Regions from separate parts of the Solibacillus sp. FSL W7-1464 genome, predicted to be linked through region 1. Evidence: riboswitches for the same ligand, from Rfam matches in the RefSeq annotation. Region 1 holds a riboswitch; the other holds the start of a gene.
What was found. A riboswitch is a leader RNA that binds a small molecule or an ion and turns the genes downstream of it on or off. The one in region 1 is predicted to bind FMN.

Region 1 (7,504 bases):
TGTAAATGATTAGAATAGCAACAAGTATTGTCGGGAAGCTATGGGTAACCATTTTGCTTCTCGTTTCATTTGTCCTGTTTATTTTCACCATTTTCATGTTGGAGTTTCTTGAAAATTATCATAACGAACAGTCCGAGGCTTCATTAAGGCAAACAGCCGCAGCTATTGCGAGTATTATCGATGAGGAAGAAATTGATGATAAACAGTTTGCGATCATTTCGGAGCTGTTAACGGAAACGACCAATGTACTGATCGCCAAAAGTTCAGATGAAATATTGTATGCAAGACAAGAAGGCATCAATAAAGAAGAAATACAGAAAAAAATTATTAGCAGTAAAGCATTTGAAGAAGTATATGCATCTTCAGAGCCGATAGTAAAGGAACTGACGCTGCCTTCAAATCGGGAAGAAACGAGCAGCTCCAATTATATTGTATTAGGTTTCCCGCTGAAAAGTGTGGAAGATTTACATGGGGCCGTCTTTATATACAAAAATCCCGATGCATTACACCAGACGAGTAATGAAACGACAAAAATTGTTGTTTTAGCGGCAGCTATCGCATTTATATTGACGACAATTTTTGCATTTTTCCTTTCTTCTAAAATCACGCTTCCATTGCGTAAAATGAGAGAGCATGCATTTGAATTGGCAAAGGGCCGATTCGATTCGAAGATTGAAACGAAGCAAAACGATGAAATTGGTCAGCTTGCCGTTGCATTCAACCAGATGGGCCGCCAATTGAAGCATCATTTGGAAGTAATCAACCAGGAAAAAGAACAACTATCGAGCATTTTAACATCAATGACCGATTCCGTGATTACATTCAATCGCGATAAAACGATTTTAGTGAGCAATCCCCCTGCTGAACGACTACTGCAAAAATGGTTCGTTGAAAACGGGTTGGATAGTTCAAAACCAATACCGGATGAACTTTATCAAATGCTTGATCATGTATTGAATTTTGAAGATCAGCTGGACGAAGAGTTTGAAATGGGAAAATCCTATTACAGTATAACAATTAGTCCCCTTTACAGCAGGGATACAATACGTGGTGCGGTCGCTGTTATACGAGATAAAACCGAAGAGACAAAACTGGAAAAGCTTAAATCGGATTTCATCGCCAATGTTTCACATGAGCTCCGGACACCAATTGCCATGCTCCAAGGCTATTCTGAGGCAATTATTGATGGGGTTGTGACAACGGAAGAAGAACGTATTGATATGATTCGGGTAATATATGATGAATCACAGCGTATGAGCCGTCTCGTAACAGATTTGCTTGACTTGGCGCGGATGGAATCTGGACATATGACCCTGTATAAGGAAGACGTTCCGTTAGTTGCGGTTATTGAACGAATGACACATAAGTTTGACCAGACAGCGAAAGAAAAACATGTGCAACTGCTAATTGAAACAGACTTTTCGGATGATACCCTTATTTCGATTGATGAGGACCGCATCGAACAAGTGTTAACGAACCTGATCGACAATGCGATTCGCCATACACCTGCCGATGGATCAGTAACTGTTTCCATGACTAATGAGCAAAATTATGCAAAGTTTCAAATTAAGGATACAGGGCAGGGCATTCCCCAAGATGATTTGCCATATGTATTCGAACGGTTTTACAAAGCTGATAAAGCACGTACGCGTTCGAAAGGTGGAACGGGCTTAGGCTTGGCCATTACAAAGAACATTGTGGAAGCGCATAACGGCAGAATTTCTGTCGATAGTGTGGAACAGCAAGGAACAACCTTTACATTTTACTTGCCATTATCTTAATTTAATGGGGTAATGGATTTATGAGTACGAAAAGTTTATCATTTTGAATCGTTCAAAGTGATAGACTTTTCTTTTTAATTGATTAGTTCGTTCGCAAACAGATGATTAATGTAACTTTTTTGTTTCGGATACGACAAATTACGTGAATGGAGGTGGGATGGGTGCAGCAATCCATTTTCCATCGGTTATACGATACGTATCATCAGGATGTGTTTAATTTCTTGTTTTACTTAGTAAAAAATCGAACGGCAGCTGAGGATCTTGCCCATGAAGTATACGTTCGTGTATTAAAATCATACGACCGTTTCGAAGGGAAAAGTACCGAAAAAACTTGGCTGTTTTCAATAGCAAAAAATGTGGCGATCGATTATTTCAGAAAAAAACAAGTCCGTGATAAGCATGCATTTACAGCGTTTGACTGGGAGACAGAGCAACTCGTAAGCCCGGTCCCTTCACCTGAACAATTTACCGAATTAAATGATCAGCTTCATCAATTGCTGGTTGCATTGGAAGAATGTTCAGGAGATCAGAAAATGGTGATTATTATGCGGTTTATTCAGGAACTTTCAATTCAGGAAACAGCTGAAATATTAGGATGGACGACCGGAAAAGTGAAAACGACACAACACCGTGCTTTGAAAAATTTGAGGGTGCTATTGGAAGCGCAAGAAGGAAGGGAGGCGAATCCATTATGAAAAAGGAGCAATGGGATGAAAAAGAGATTGAACTTTTTCTGAAAAAAGCACCGAAAGTAACCGATCATCGTTCAAAAGATGAAGTATTTAATCGTTTAAAGGATGAAGGGGTATTTAATGAAGATCCGCCTCACATACAGCAAAACAATCAAAAAGGTATTCGCTGGGCACCATTATTCGTTTCGATCGCGTCCATATTTATAATTGTTTTAATCAGTGCACAGTTTATAGGTAACAATGATTCGGTTACTATGCAGAATGAAGCATTCGATCTTGCTACTCCGGATTCGGAAGAGAATATGACGATGAGTGCGAAGGAAGATGCGTCCACACAAACCGAGCGCGCCATGATCAACAGTTTCTCGACGGAAGCACAACCGGAGCAAACATTGGTCTATGAAAATGAGCTCGCGGACAACACATTATTTGAAATTGGCCTTGCAGGGGATGATGCAGAAAGTGTACCTGTGAGCATATTGATTCCAAATGAAGTTGTTGCCGAAAAAACGGGTAAAGAAAATCCGTCGAAACTGGAACTTTATAAAACATTCGGTCCATTGCTTGATGAGCAGTCACTCGGGTTCAACGAATATCATCCGTACAAGGGTGAATTGCGAGAAGAAGAGAACAGGCTTGTTCATACGCTACCGGAAGATCACCAATATGATGCCGGAACAGCGTCCTTATCAAATTATCTCGGTTCCCTTGTCGATACTTTCAGCGACGCATATACGGAAGTGAAAATTGAAAATACGTCCGGAAAACCGATTTACTTTGATCATGTAGGCGATGTAAATGAGCCGTTTTTATTAAATGATGAGAACGCTCAATATAATTATTTTATGTATCAGATGCGGAATGGGGCGGTCTATTTAAGTCCGAATTTCCGGATGAGCTTTACAAATGTGGAAGAAGCAATAAAAAATATGACGGTGGAAGCGAATGATATATACAGAACGGTTATATTGCCGGGCGTCTATTTGAAAGTGCAAGACACTGAGTCAATCGTTACGATTACATTTGAAGAGCCTTTAAACTTGGAAAATTATGAACCTGCTCAAGCAATGCGCATGATTGAAGGATTAATCATGACAGCGGCAAGTTTTGATAAACAGGTTAAATTTAAGAATATCGTACAGGAACAATGGGGCGGTTTTGACTTCACAAAACGATTAGAGAAGCCGATTGCGGCAAACCGAATTCACTATGAATTTCAATAATTCAAATAATTTTACTAGGAATTGTAAGCAATGGGCTTTACAATTCCTTTTTTTTAGATATAATAATAATTATAGCAAGGTAATTGCTACATAATTTCATATTGATTCATCTTCGGGGCAGGGTGTAACTCCCGACCGGCGGTAATAAAAGTTATAACCTCTGACCATTTACTTGGAGGAAGTTATGTCGAACTTTTCGAGCCCGCGAGCCACTTTTTGTGTGCAGGATTTGGTGCAATTCCAAAGCCGACAGTATAGTCTGGATGGGAGAAGGTGAAGGTACGGTCGTCATTTTTGAAAATGCCGTGCTTTGCAGTACTTATTTCTAATTCCTTATTTGTTAACGGAATATTTTTCGTATACAAAAAACAGGAATGGCTGCAAATGCACAGATAGACCCTTTATTTAAGTGTGCCTATTTCTCCCTTATGCTCTATTTTTAGCATAGGGGTTTTTTCATGAAATGATTTGATACGTCCTTTCTTCTTGCGAGATGGAATCAGCAAAGAGGAGAGATTTATATGCAAAAAAGAAGTTTGAAGTTACGGTCATTCGTAACAATCGCAATGCTGAGTGGGGTTTCATTTGTACTAATGTTGTTAAACTTCCCACTACCATGGTTCCCAGTGTTTTTACAAATTGATTTCAGTGATGTGCCAGCATTGATTGCGGCAATTACAATGGGACCTGTTGCGGGTATTTTAGTTGAACTTGTTAAAAATGTGCTTGACTGGATTTACACAGGGGCTCCTGAAGGAATTCCGGTAGGTCATATGGCGAACTTCGCTACAGGTGTGTTATTCATTTTACCAGCTTACTATATTTATAAAAAATTCCCTTCTGCAAAAGGGTTAATGACAGGCTTAGTTATTTCTACAGTTGTAATGTCACTGGGAATGGCGGCATTAAACTACGTGGCGTTCCTGCCGTTGTATACGTACTTACTAGGCTTCGAATATAATATGTACGAAACGATCGTATTGGGTATTTTACCGTTTAATATTGTTAAAGGAATTATGATGATTGTTGTCGTGACGATACTATACCGCTCGATGCGTGTATGGATTGAAAACCAGCGCAGACAATATTCAGCTTAAATTTTATAATAAATGATGGAGTGATGTCATTAAAGTGTTAACTTTATGACGTTGCTCCTTTTATATTTACTTTGACTATTGTCATTCTGTTATAGTACTGATATGATATTGTACATTGTTAAGAAAATTAGGACGTTTCATTAAAACACCATGAAATGACATCTTGGGAGAGAATATGATGGACAAGAAAATACCATTTTCAACCTATGCAGTAATCGGGACGATGCTGTTTGGGATGTTTTTTGGAGCAGGGAATTTAATATTTCCGATTCAAATGGGGCAATTGGCAGGGACAAATTATTGGTTCGCGCTAATTGGCTTTTTAGTTACAGCAATTGGTTTACCGTTTTTAGGAATTCTGGCGATCGGATTGTCGGGAAGCAATGGACTGCGTGATCTGGCGAGTAAAGTACATCCGATGTTTGGATTGTTTTTTGCATTGGCGTTGTATTTGACGATCGGACCGTTTTTTGCGATTCCGCGTACAGCAACAGTACCGTTTGTCGTGGGATTTGAACCGTTTATCGATCCTTCTCAGGCAGCATTGTGGCTGGCGGTATTCAGTTTTGTTTTTTTCGCGATCGTTTTTTACTTTTCGTTAAATCCGGCGAAAATAATGGACATTATCGGAAAGTACTTAACACCTGCCTTTTTAATCTTTTTATTTGTATTAATCGGCATTAGTCTGTTTTCTCCTATGGGGAAATTCGTTGAGCCTGCCGGAGCCTATATTAACGAGGCATTTATGACAGGTTTCAAAGAAGGTTATAATACGATGGATGCGCTTGCTTCGCTTGCATTCGGTATTGTAGTCATCCATGCCATTAAACGGACAGGTATTACAGATAAAAAAGAAATTGCAAAAGCGACTTGGAAATCGGGTATTTTTGCAATGGCATTAATGATGCTAATTTATGGTCTGATTGCTTATATGGGGGCCTCGAGTGTAACGGCTATAGGTACATTTGATAATGGCGGGCAAATTTTTGCTGCAGTTGCAGATCATTACTTCGGTTCTTACGGCGCGATTTTATTGGCAATTATTATTGTACTTGCCTGTTTGAAAACGAGTATCGGGCTCATTACTTCGTGCAGTGAGTTTTTCCATGAGGTGTTTCCGAAAATCAGCTATAAAACATTTGTAGTCATGTTATGTGTTGTTTCATTTATCATTGCAAACTTCGGTTTAACGAATATTATTACCTATGCGATTCCGGTGCTGATGTTCCTTTACCCGCTGGCAATTGTATTAATTCTATTGGCTCTTTTAGGACCGCTGTTTAACTATAAAAAGCCTGTATTTGCAGGGGCGATTTTACTTGTATTCTTTATTAGTATAATTGACGGCTACAATGCATTGATTGGAAGTGTACCGGCATTTGAATTGAGTGTGCTGTCATCTGTTTCTTCGTTCTACGCGGATTATTTACCGCTTTATTCCATTGGTTTAGGATGGATTGTTCCGGCTGTAGTGGGAGCGGTTATCGGATTATGTGTTCCGAACACTAGTAATGATGTAAATACGAATTAAAAAATGTGTGTGTAAAAGGAGAAAATCCTTTTACACACACATTTTCTGTTTAGTGGATATTTTGTTTTTTGAAGCTGCCGCCTTTAACTTCAACCACTTCATAAACAGTCACAAAGGCATTCGGATCGATTTCACGAATGATTAACTTTATTTTACTTTCTTCCATCCGGTTGATTACGCATGTAATTTCCTGGAATTCCTGATTGGAGTAAGCACCGTATACCGTATTGAATGTCGCGCTTCGTCCTAAACGGTCACGGATTGTTTCGACCATTTTAACGGGTTCTTTTGTAATGATTTTATACGTTTTGGAACCGCTTAGTCCTTCTTCAACGATTAAAATAACTTTTGATGCGATATAGTACGCAATCGCTGATAATAATGCACCTTTAAATCCGAAAACAAACGATACAACAATGAAAACGAAAAAGTTTAAAAATAGAATGAGGTCACTTGTACTGAAAGGCAGTTTTCTTGAAAGCAGCACAGCAAGCATGTCTATCCCATCCAACGCACCACCATTACGGAGTGCTAACCCCATACCGATACCTAAAATGATTCCCCCTACAACTGTAATGAGCAAGGCATCGCCTGTAATGATTGTCGGTACATGGTGCATGAGTGAAGTACCGATCGCTAATGATGCAATCCCGATAACAGAATTAATCGCGAAGGTTTTTCCGATTTGTTTATAGCCTAAATAAATAAACGGGATGTTCAGTAAGGCGATCAGCATGCCTAATGATAATGGCGTTAGCTGAGAAATAACGATACTGATCCCCGTGATTCCACCATCCGATACGTTATTTGGTATTAATACAGCTTCTAATCCGTAAGCGGCGATTAAACCGCCAATAATAACGATGATTTTTTGTCCGATTGACTTTGCGATGTTTTGCTTCGTCATAAAATTCCCCCTCAATTTGCATGGTAATAATTATACATCAATTTCGGCTGGATGACTTTTCAACGAGTAAATTAACCAATTTTATTGCGTAAAAAATGGAAATCAAGTTATGGAATTATATATGCCAATAAAATTTTATTTCATTTCATTATAAAGTATGTCTCGAAATATAACATGGTTTAAAAAACCAAATAAGGAAATGTTCGAATTATGCGATGAAATCGTTCTAAAAAACGTATGTTAGTTTTTATAACATTAGATTGACAGTGGATG
Region 2 (7,504 bases), 790 kb from region 1:
TTGTTTCGCCAAATGAAAGTAATATGTTAAGAGCTTGCACACAGACGATTGTGTACACAGCTAGAATTAAAGTAACCGCATCAAATACATTCCAGCGCAAAAAGATAGTTGTCTTAGCATAATTGATCTTCTTGTTTTCCCTAACAATATGTTTCTTGAAAAAAGGAATCAAAATTGAAAATAAAACTATCATCTCAACCGCAACAGCAATTAACGAAACTTTAAAACCGGTACCCATAAGCATTACCCCTCACCTCGTTGAATTTGGAATACATATCGTACTTCCATTTTTAATGCTTTCAATGACTATACAAACAGGAGGAGAGAAAGGTTCAAAAAATTATAAAATAATTATTCCGTAACAACTTCCGGTTCTTTTATATTTTGCTCATTCTTTTCCTGTAATCGTTTCGTATATTTTTGTACAACAACACTAATGTAAAAGAACATCCCCGTTAAAATACCGGAAAATACCCAAACCGCTACTCGTTTATAAATCAGCATGTCACCATAACTGTCAATTCCAAACTTCCGTAAAAGATAGACCGTAATTCCTGCCATAACTAGTCCTCGGATAATGAACACAATCTGGATCAGCTGAAACCACCGGAAAATCCCTTTTTGGAAGAATAACGCCTTACTGTCCTTTCGTGAATAGCCTTGCAGATAAGCAAAATCGACTGCAATATACAGAGAAATAGGCTGCTTCACAATGAATAAAATGACAAATAGAAACGTATAAAAAAGACCTAAATATACGTTATTCCAAATCATCTGCTCGGCTGAACCCGACAGCAGATCAACCGTAGTACCAATAAGCATCGAACCTAAAATAAACAATCCCGTCACATTAAACTGACGATCTTTCGCAAAGCGGTAAACCGTATAAATGATCCCGGGAACAGTGGACAGCAGCATTGCGGCATAGTCACCAAGAGGCTCTCGTCCAAACTTCCATATCGCATAAGGTAAAACTACATAGAACAATAGTTCCAGAAAGATAAAATATTTATTCGACTGTGAATTATTTGCCATAAAAGCCTCCATTACCATTAAAAAAGGTATTTATTTTTTATAATACTGAAGATTATCCGACACTATGTTTTATAGATGAATTACTTGAAAAAAAGCAACTAAGCAAATGAAAGACACTTAAAATCAGCTTGCAATAACTCCTTTTCTATTACTGTAATATTATGTATATTCTTCTACGTATTGCCTTGAAGAAAGTTTCAAAATTTTAATTTAATAGAGGGGTAAGGTAAAAGGATTGAGGGAACAAAAAGTAAGTAGGTGCTAAAATACTATTAGCTTTTTAAATTATGTATGTTACAATAACTTTCAAATAAAATAATTTCCTTCGGGGTCGGGTGAAATTCCCAATCGACGGTGATGAGTTGAACTCTAAGCCCGTGAGCCACTTTATGTGTGCAGGATTTTGGTGCAAATCCAAAGCCGACAGTTATAGTCTGGATGGGAGAAGGAATAGCAACACATTTTAAAAAATTTGATTTTAAATGTGATTTTTTGCTATACACTTTTCCTGTCGCGCCTTGTGACGGGATTTTTTTATTTCCATGAAAAGAATAATTTCCTTCGGGGTCGGGTGAAATTCCCAATCGACGGTGATGAGTAGATCTCTAAGCCCGTGAGCCACTTTATGTGTGCAGGATTTGGTGCGAGTCCAAAGCCGACAGTTACAGTCTGGATGGGAGAAGGAAGCAATGTCAGCAGTTTTTTGAAAATTATGTTCAAAAAGCTTATTTGATGATGCTCAATTTTCCTCTCATCGAACTCCGAATTCAATCGGGGTTCTTTTTTTAATTTTAAAAAGAGGTGAGCAGGATGTTTACAGGAATCATTGAAGAACTGGGAACGGTTGAAACGATCAGCCAGTCCACACAAGCGATGGAACTAGCCATTCGCGCAAGCAAAATTTTAGAGGATGTTCAACTCGGGGACAGCATTGCCGTTAACGGTGTCTGTCTGACAGTGAAACAATTCTCGCCATCCGTATTTTTGGCGGACGTCATGCCAGAAACGGTCAAAGCAACAAGCCTCCAGCAATTAGCAGCAGGAATGCCTGTCAATCTGGAACGGGCGATGTCGGCGAATGGTCGTTTTGGCGGGCATATTGTTTCGGGCCATGTTGATGGGATTGCGACAATACAACGTAAAAGACCTGTTGCCAATGCCGTTTATATTGACCTGGCAATGGAAAAGCATTTGATTGCAGAATGTATTAAGAAAGGCTCAATTACAGTGGACGGCACGAGTTTAACAATTTTTGATGTGACCGACACATTCATTACCATTTCCTTAATCCCTCATACGTATGAGCAGACTGTATTAGGCTATAAAAAGCCGGGAGATGTTGTGAACATTGAAACAGATCTAATCGGTAAATATGTAAAAAAACATTTACAAAATCAAACGGGAAGTACGATAACAATGGACTTATTGCAACGTACAGGATTTTAAAGGAGTGGTACAAAATGAATACGATTGAAGAAGCAATTCAGGCATTGAAAAACGGCGAGATTATTATTGTGTCAGATGACGAGAACCGTGAAAATGAAGGGGATTTTCTAGTTTTAGGAGAATTCGCTACACCGGAAAATATTAATTTCATGGCACTTCATGGAAGAGGGTTAATTTGTACACCAATTTCATCTGCAATTGCAGAAAGACTTTCTCTTCATCCAATGGTGCAAAGCAATACCGATACATATCAAACGGCTTTTACGATTAGTATCGATCATATCCAAACAACGACAGGTATTAGTGCATTTGAGCGTTCTAAAACGATGTTAGCATTACTGGATCCTGCAACAAAACCGGAGCATTTTCATCGTCCTGGCCATGTGTTCCCGCTCATTGCAAAACAGGGAGGCGTGTTGGAGCGTCGCGGGCATACGGAAGCAGGCGTCGATCTGGCAAAGCTTTGCGATTCAAATGAAGTCGCGGTCATCTGTGAAATTATGAACGAAGATGGTTCAATGGCACGCATGCCGCAGCTCGAAAAGCTGGCACAAAAACATAAACTGAAATTTATTACTATCGAAGACTTAGTTCAATATATAAAATTAACTACCGTATTGGTATAAAAAGGAGCAATTAAAATGGGAAAAATATTTGAAGCACAATTAGTCGGAACAGATTTGAAAATCGGAATTGTCGTAGGGCGATTCAATGAATTTATTAATGATAAATTATTAAGTGGTGCACTCGATGGCTTGAAACGTCACGGTGTTGAAGAAGCAAACATTGATACAGCATGGGTACCTGGTGCCTTTGAAGTACCGTTTGTGGCGAAGAAAATGGCTGAAACAAATAATTATGATGCAGTAATCGGATTAGGTACGGTCATTCGCGGATCAACAACACATTATGATTATGTATGCAACGAGGCAGCGAAAGGAATTGCAAAAGCAGGCCTGGATACAGGAGTTCCGGTAATTTTCGGCATTGTCACAACTGAAAATATCGAACAGGCGATCGAACGTGCTGGTACAAAAGCAGGCAATAAAGGCTATGACAGCGCAATGTCCGCAATTGAAATGGCCAACTTGAATAAAATGTTTTAATATAGAATAGTGTACGCCACTCCAAAATTTTGGGGTGGTTTTTTTCATTGCTTTCAATAACAAGTTTACAAATTATTTCCTGTATATTACTATTACGTTATACGATATATCGCGTGACATAATAGGTGGAGGAATGAATATGTCTTACAATGGCGGACCGATGACTGAAGCAATGTATTATGTGTTATTGGCGTTAATGCGCCCAAATCATGGTTATCAGGTAATGCAATCCATTACAGAAGTATCAAAAGGCCGTTTAAAGATGGGGCCCGGAACGTTATATGGTGTCCTGTCACGTATGCAAAAGGACGGATTAATCGCTTTGTCAAAAGACGATGGGCGGAGAAAAATATATGAAATTACGGAAGAAGGCGAGCGTGCATTAAGACTGGAATATGCTCGTCTACAATCTCTAATTTTCGACAGCACTATATTGGAGGAGGGGAACGATGGCTAAAACGGTACGCAAAATCCGCCCAACGAACTATTGGCGAATCGGAGAACACGAAAGCTGGTTTTCGGACATGTCGTTACAAGGGCTGCACCTTCATAAAATGGGAACCAATTTAGCCCATTTTAAAAAAGGTGACCCGAAGCGAATCGAATACCGGATTGAAGTGACAGACAAAAAATTAATAACTAATGAGCAAATTGATCTGTACGAGGAAAACGGCTGGGAGTATGTTACAAGCTATCAATGGTTTCATGTTTTCTCTTCGCCGGCTGAAACCAATGCACCCGAAATTCATACAGATCCAGCAGAACAGGCATTTACTTTACAGCGCCTTTATAAAAAACTCGTCTTTAATTTAGTATGGGTTTCTCTGGGAGTGGCCCTGATTTTAGGTATGCTTTTGGCGATGTGGTTTTTGGATGGAACGCCTGTTTTACGGTTGGTTGAAGGATATGTCGTTCAGCAAAGTACCCTGACGATCCTCTATATTTACTATGTTATTAATGCGGTAAAAGCAATGCTCGCGATTAAAGAATTGAAAAAAAGTTTAAATGAAGGCAAAGCCATCAATCATCACGCTCCCTGGAAAAAAAGTTTGAAAAAAAATGGTGCATTTTCGGTTGTCTTTATAGGTATTATTCTTGCAAACGGCTTAATTATGCCATTTTATCAATTGAAAAAAATGGATACCTTTACACTTCCAAAAAATGACGAAAACTTGCCGTTTGTCCGTTTAGCTGATATCGAACAAAATCCACAGCTGAACCGGGATGAATATTATACAGATGAATTCGATTGGGCAAACCGTTATACAACAAATTGGAGTATCTTTGCACCTGTACAGTTCGAGACGGAAGAAATGTGGTTGGAAGAAAGCGGAACCTATTCACCGAGCGTTTCTTCTGAAATATACAATTTAACATTTCAGGCATTCGCTAAACCATTGCTGTCCGACTTGATGGAGTGGCATACATACGGAGATGAAAGGGGAAGTTTCATAGAAAGTAAGCACCCTGTTCTTGATTATCTTGTTATTCACGAGGATGAAGAAATGAAACAATTAGTTGCTTCAAAAGATAAAGTGGTCATGTATATACGTTATTACGGATATGCAGAACTGGATGTCCTAGTGGAAAATGCAGCTCAGAAAATAATGCTGCTTGCGGAAAGTTAGTTCTAAGCGGTGTAAAAGGCAATCCTGCATGGGCAGGGTTGCCTCTTTGCTGTGAACATTTTCAATATTCCTTAGTGCGTCAGTGAGTGCTGAAATGGTTACCTGGTCCGAATTGTTTATTTACAAACATTCCCTTGTATTTTATTGTTAGGTCAGACATATGAGGAGGGAGAGCGATGGCAGAAATCGTACGCAGATTAAGACCGGGGCAGTATTGGCGTATCAAGGAACATGAAAGCTGGTTTTCGGATATGTCCGAGCAAGGTCTTCATTTTTATGAGATTGGCACACATTTTGCGAAGTTTAAAAAAGGTGATCGCAAACGAATGGATTACCGGCTGGAACTCGCAAAAAGCAAATATATATCAAGTGAAAAAATCCGGTTATTTGAAGAAAGCGGCTGGGACTATATTGCGAGTGACCGCAATTTTCACGTATTTGCATCACCGACAGATCGTAAAGCAAATGAACCTCCGATAGATCGGGAAGAGCAAATAACTGTGGCAAATGCTCTTTTCAAGAAGACATTGATAAGTTTCATCTTTATATTATTTGCTTTGGCAGCTCTTTTTTGGCTTATAGGCGGCCTTTGGTTTAATGACGAGACCCCTATCTTAATATTAATTGAAGGTCATATGTTTACGACGACGCTTCTTTATTTACTAAACATTTTTCACCTGATTTCCATGGCGATGGGGCTGCTTGGTATTGCACGCATACGACGCGATATGAAAGAGGGAAATCCTGATGATCGTCAAAAGCCATGGGAAAATTTTTATCGGAATAACTTAATAACGTATGTTGCGACTTTGGTTTTATCATTAATTGCCGCTTGCATTCCAATTTACCAGTTGTTGCATTTAGGTACCGTTACATTACCAGAAGAAGATCCGACATTGCCGTTTGTCAGGCTTGCAGCAATCGAAAATGCTCCACATCTTGAACGTGATGTTTTTATGATAGACGGGGAAGATTGGAGAAACAGTTACTCGGAAAACTGGAGTATAGTTGCTCCTGTGCAATTTAAAATGAAGGAAAATTTCATTGAAAAGAAAGGGCAATGGTCTGACCCGAACAACAGTTACAACCCTAGTATCTCGGCTGAAATTTTCCGGTTAAGCTTTCACTCCCTTGTTGCACCATTGGTTGAGGACTTAATCACGGAGCATACGTTTGATGATGAAACAGAATTATTTACGGAAAGAGAGCATGATGGATTTGACCGATTACTTGTGCGCCTAAGTGACCGAAACAAAGAATTCATCTTCGTAAAAGAACAGGCGGTCATGTATATTGATTACTCGGGGGAAGTTGAGGCGGATGTCATTATAGTGAAGGCTGCCGAAAAAATGATGCTGTTAACGGAAAGCTGATTGCTGATTTAGATTTTCTAATAAAATTTAAAATCATCTAATATCGTTTCGACATCTTCTAATAAGTTGACGGTTTTCTAATATATAATGCAATTGTTCTAATAATGCTCCTGAATGTTGAAATAAGCATTCGGAAAATGCTAATAAACAGGTGAAGTTTTCTAATAAAATTTAAATTCTTCTAATAATTTCCGTCACTGCTTACAAAATTTAACGGAATACATACTTGTAACGCCGCATTAGCAATCCAGTAAACTTAAAATTCCCCTAGCTTCATTCAGTTGAACATGTTAACATATTTAAAAATTCAGAAAACGAAGGTGAGTAAATGGAGAATCTTGTGTTCTTTATCATTGCATGTGTTCTGCTGATTGTATTGCCGGGTCCTGATACAGCGATTGTTACGAAAAATACAGTAGTTCACGGACAAAGGGGAGGATTCCAAACGATGGTCGGCTCTTGTGCGGGACTGACCGTCCATACAATAGCAGCGGTTGCCGGGCTGTCGGCGATTATCGTAAAATCCGCCGTGGCATTTACCGTGCTGAAATATGTTGGGGCAGTCTATTTATGCTATTTGGGCATCAAGACATTGCTGAGCATGCGTGCGAAAAAAGCGGATATGGAAGAAATGACGGACATTCCGGAAATTGAAGCAAAAGGCAATTCCTATTTTAAACAGGGCCTTATTACAAATATCACAAACCCAAAAGTAGCGGTATTCTTTCTGACGTTTTTACCTCAATTTCTATCAAAGGGCGCAGAACCGTTTTGGCCGTTTTTAACGATGGGAATCGTCTATATTGTTTTAACATTTGTCTGGTTTGCACTCTATGTATTCTTATTGAACAAAATCCGCAACTTTATGAAAAAACCTGCTACACAATCTGTGATTGAAACGTTCACTGGGGCTGTT

Region 2: it holds a riboswitch for FMN, as region 1 does, so the genes downstream of both, ribE (riboflavin synthase) here and MKZ25_RS06090 (ECF transporter S component) in region 1, are expected to answer to the same signal.

Annotation. Positions count from the first base shown of each region.
Region 1 is NZ_JBBORC010000001.1:1,276,405-1,283,908, forward strand. Features, by position in the region: gene MKZ25_RS06070 (response regulator transcription factor) at 1-13, shown strand, start outside; gene MKZ25_RS06075 (ATP-binding protein) at 6-1,781, shown strand; gene MKZ25_RS06080 (RNA polymerase sigma factor SigX) at 1,943-2,476, shown strand; gene MKZ25_RS06085 (hypothetical protein) at 2,473-3,696, shown strand; FMN riboswitch at 3,801-3,975, shown strand; gene MKZ25_RS06090 (ECF transporter S component) at 4,218-4,793, shown strand; gene brnQ (branched-chain amino acid transport system II carrier protein) at 4,972-6,324, shown strand; gene MKZ25_RS06100 (YitT family protein) at 6,374-7,231, opposite strand.
Region 2 is NZ_JBBORC010000001.1:2,061,590-2,069,093, reverse strand. Features, by position in the region: gene MKZ25_RS10080 (group-specific protein) at 1-238, opposite strand, end outside; gene MKZ25_RS10075 (VC0807 family protein) at 352-1,035, opposite strand; FMN riboswitch at 1,353-1,489, shown strand; FMN riboswitch at 1,589-1,724, shown strand; gene ribE (riboflavin synthase) at 1,846-2,481, shown strand; partial or broken gene ribB (3,4-dihydroxy-2-butanone-4-phosphate synthase) at 2,496-3,104, shown strand; gene ribH (6,7-dimethyl-8-ribityllumazine synthase) at 3,123-3,587, shown strand; gene MKZ25_RS10055 (PadR family transcriptional regulator) at 3,727-4,044, shown strand; gene MKZ25_RS10050 (DUF2812 domain-containing protein) at 4,037-5,215, shown strand; gene MKZ25_RS10045 (DUF2812 domain-containing protein) at 5,392-6,588, shown strand; gene MKZ25_RS10040 (LysE family translocator) at 6,917-7,504, shown strand, end outside.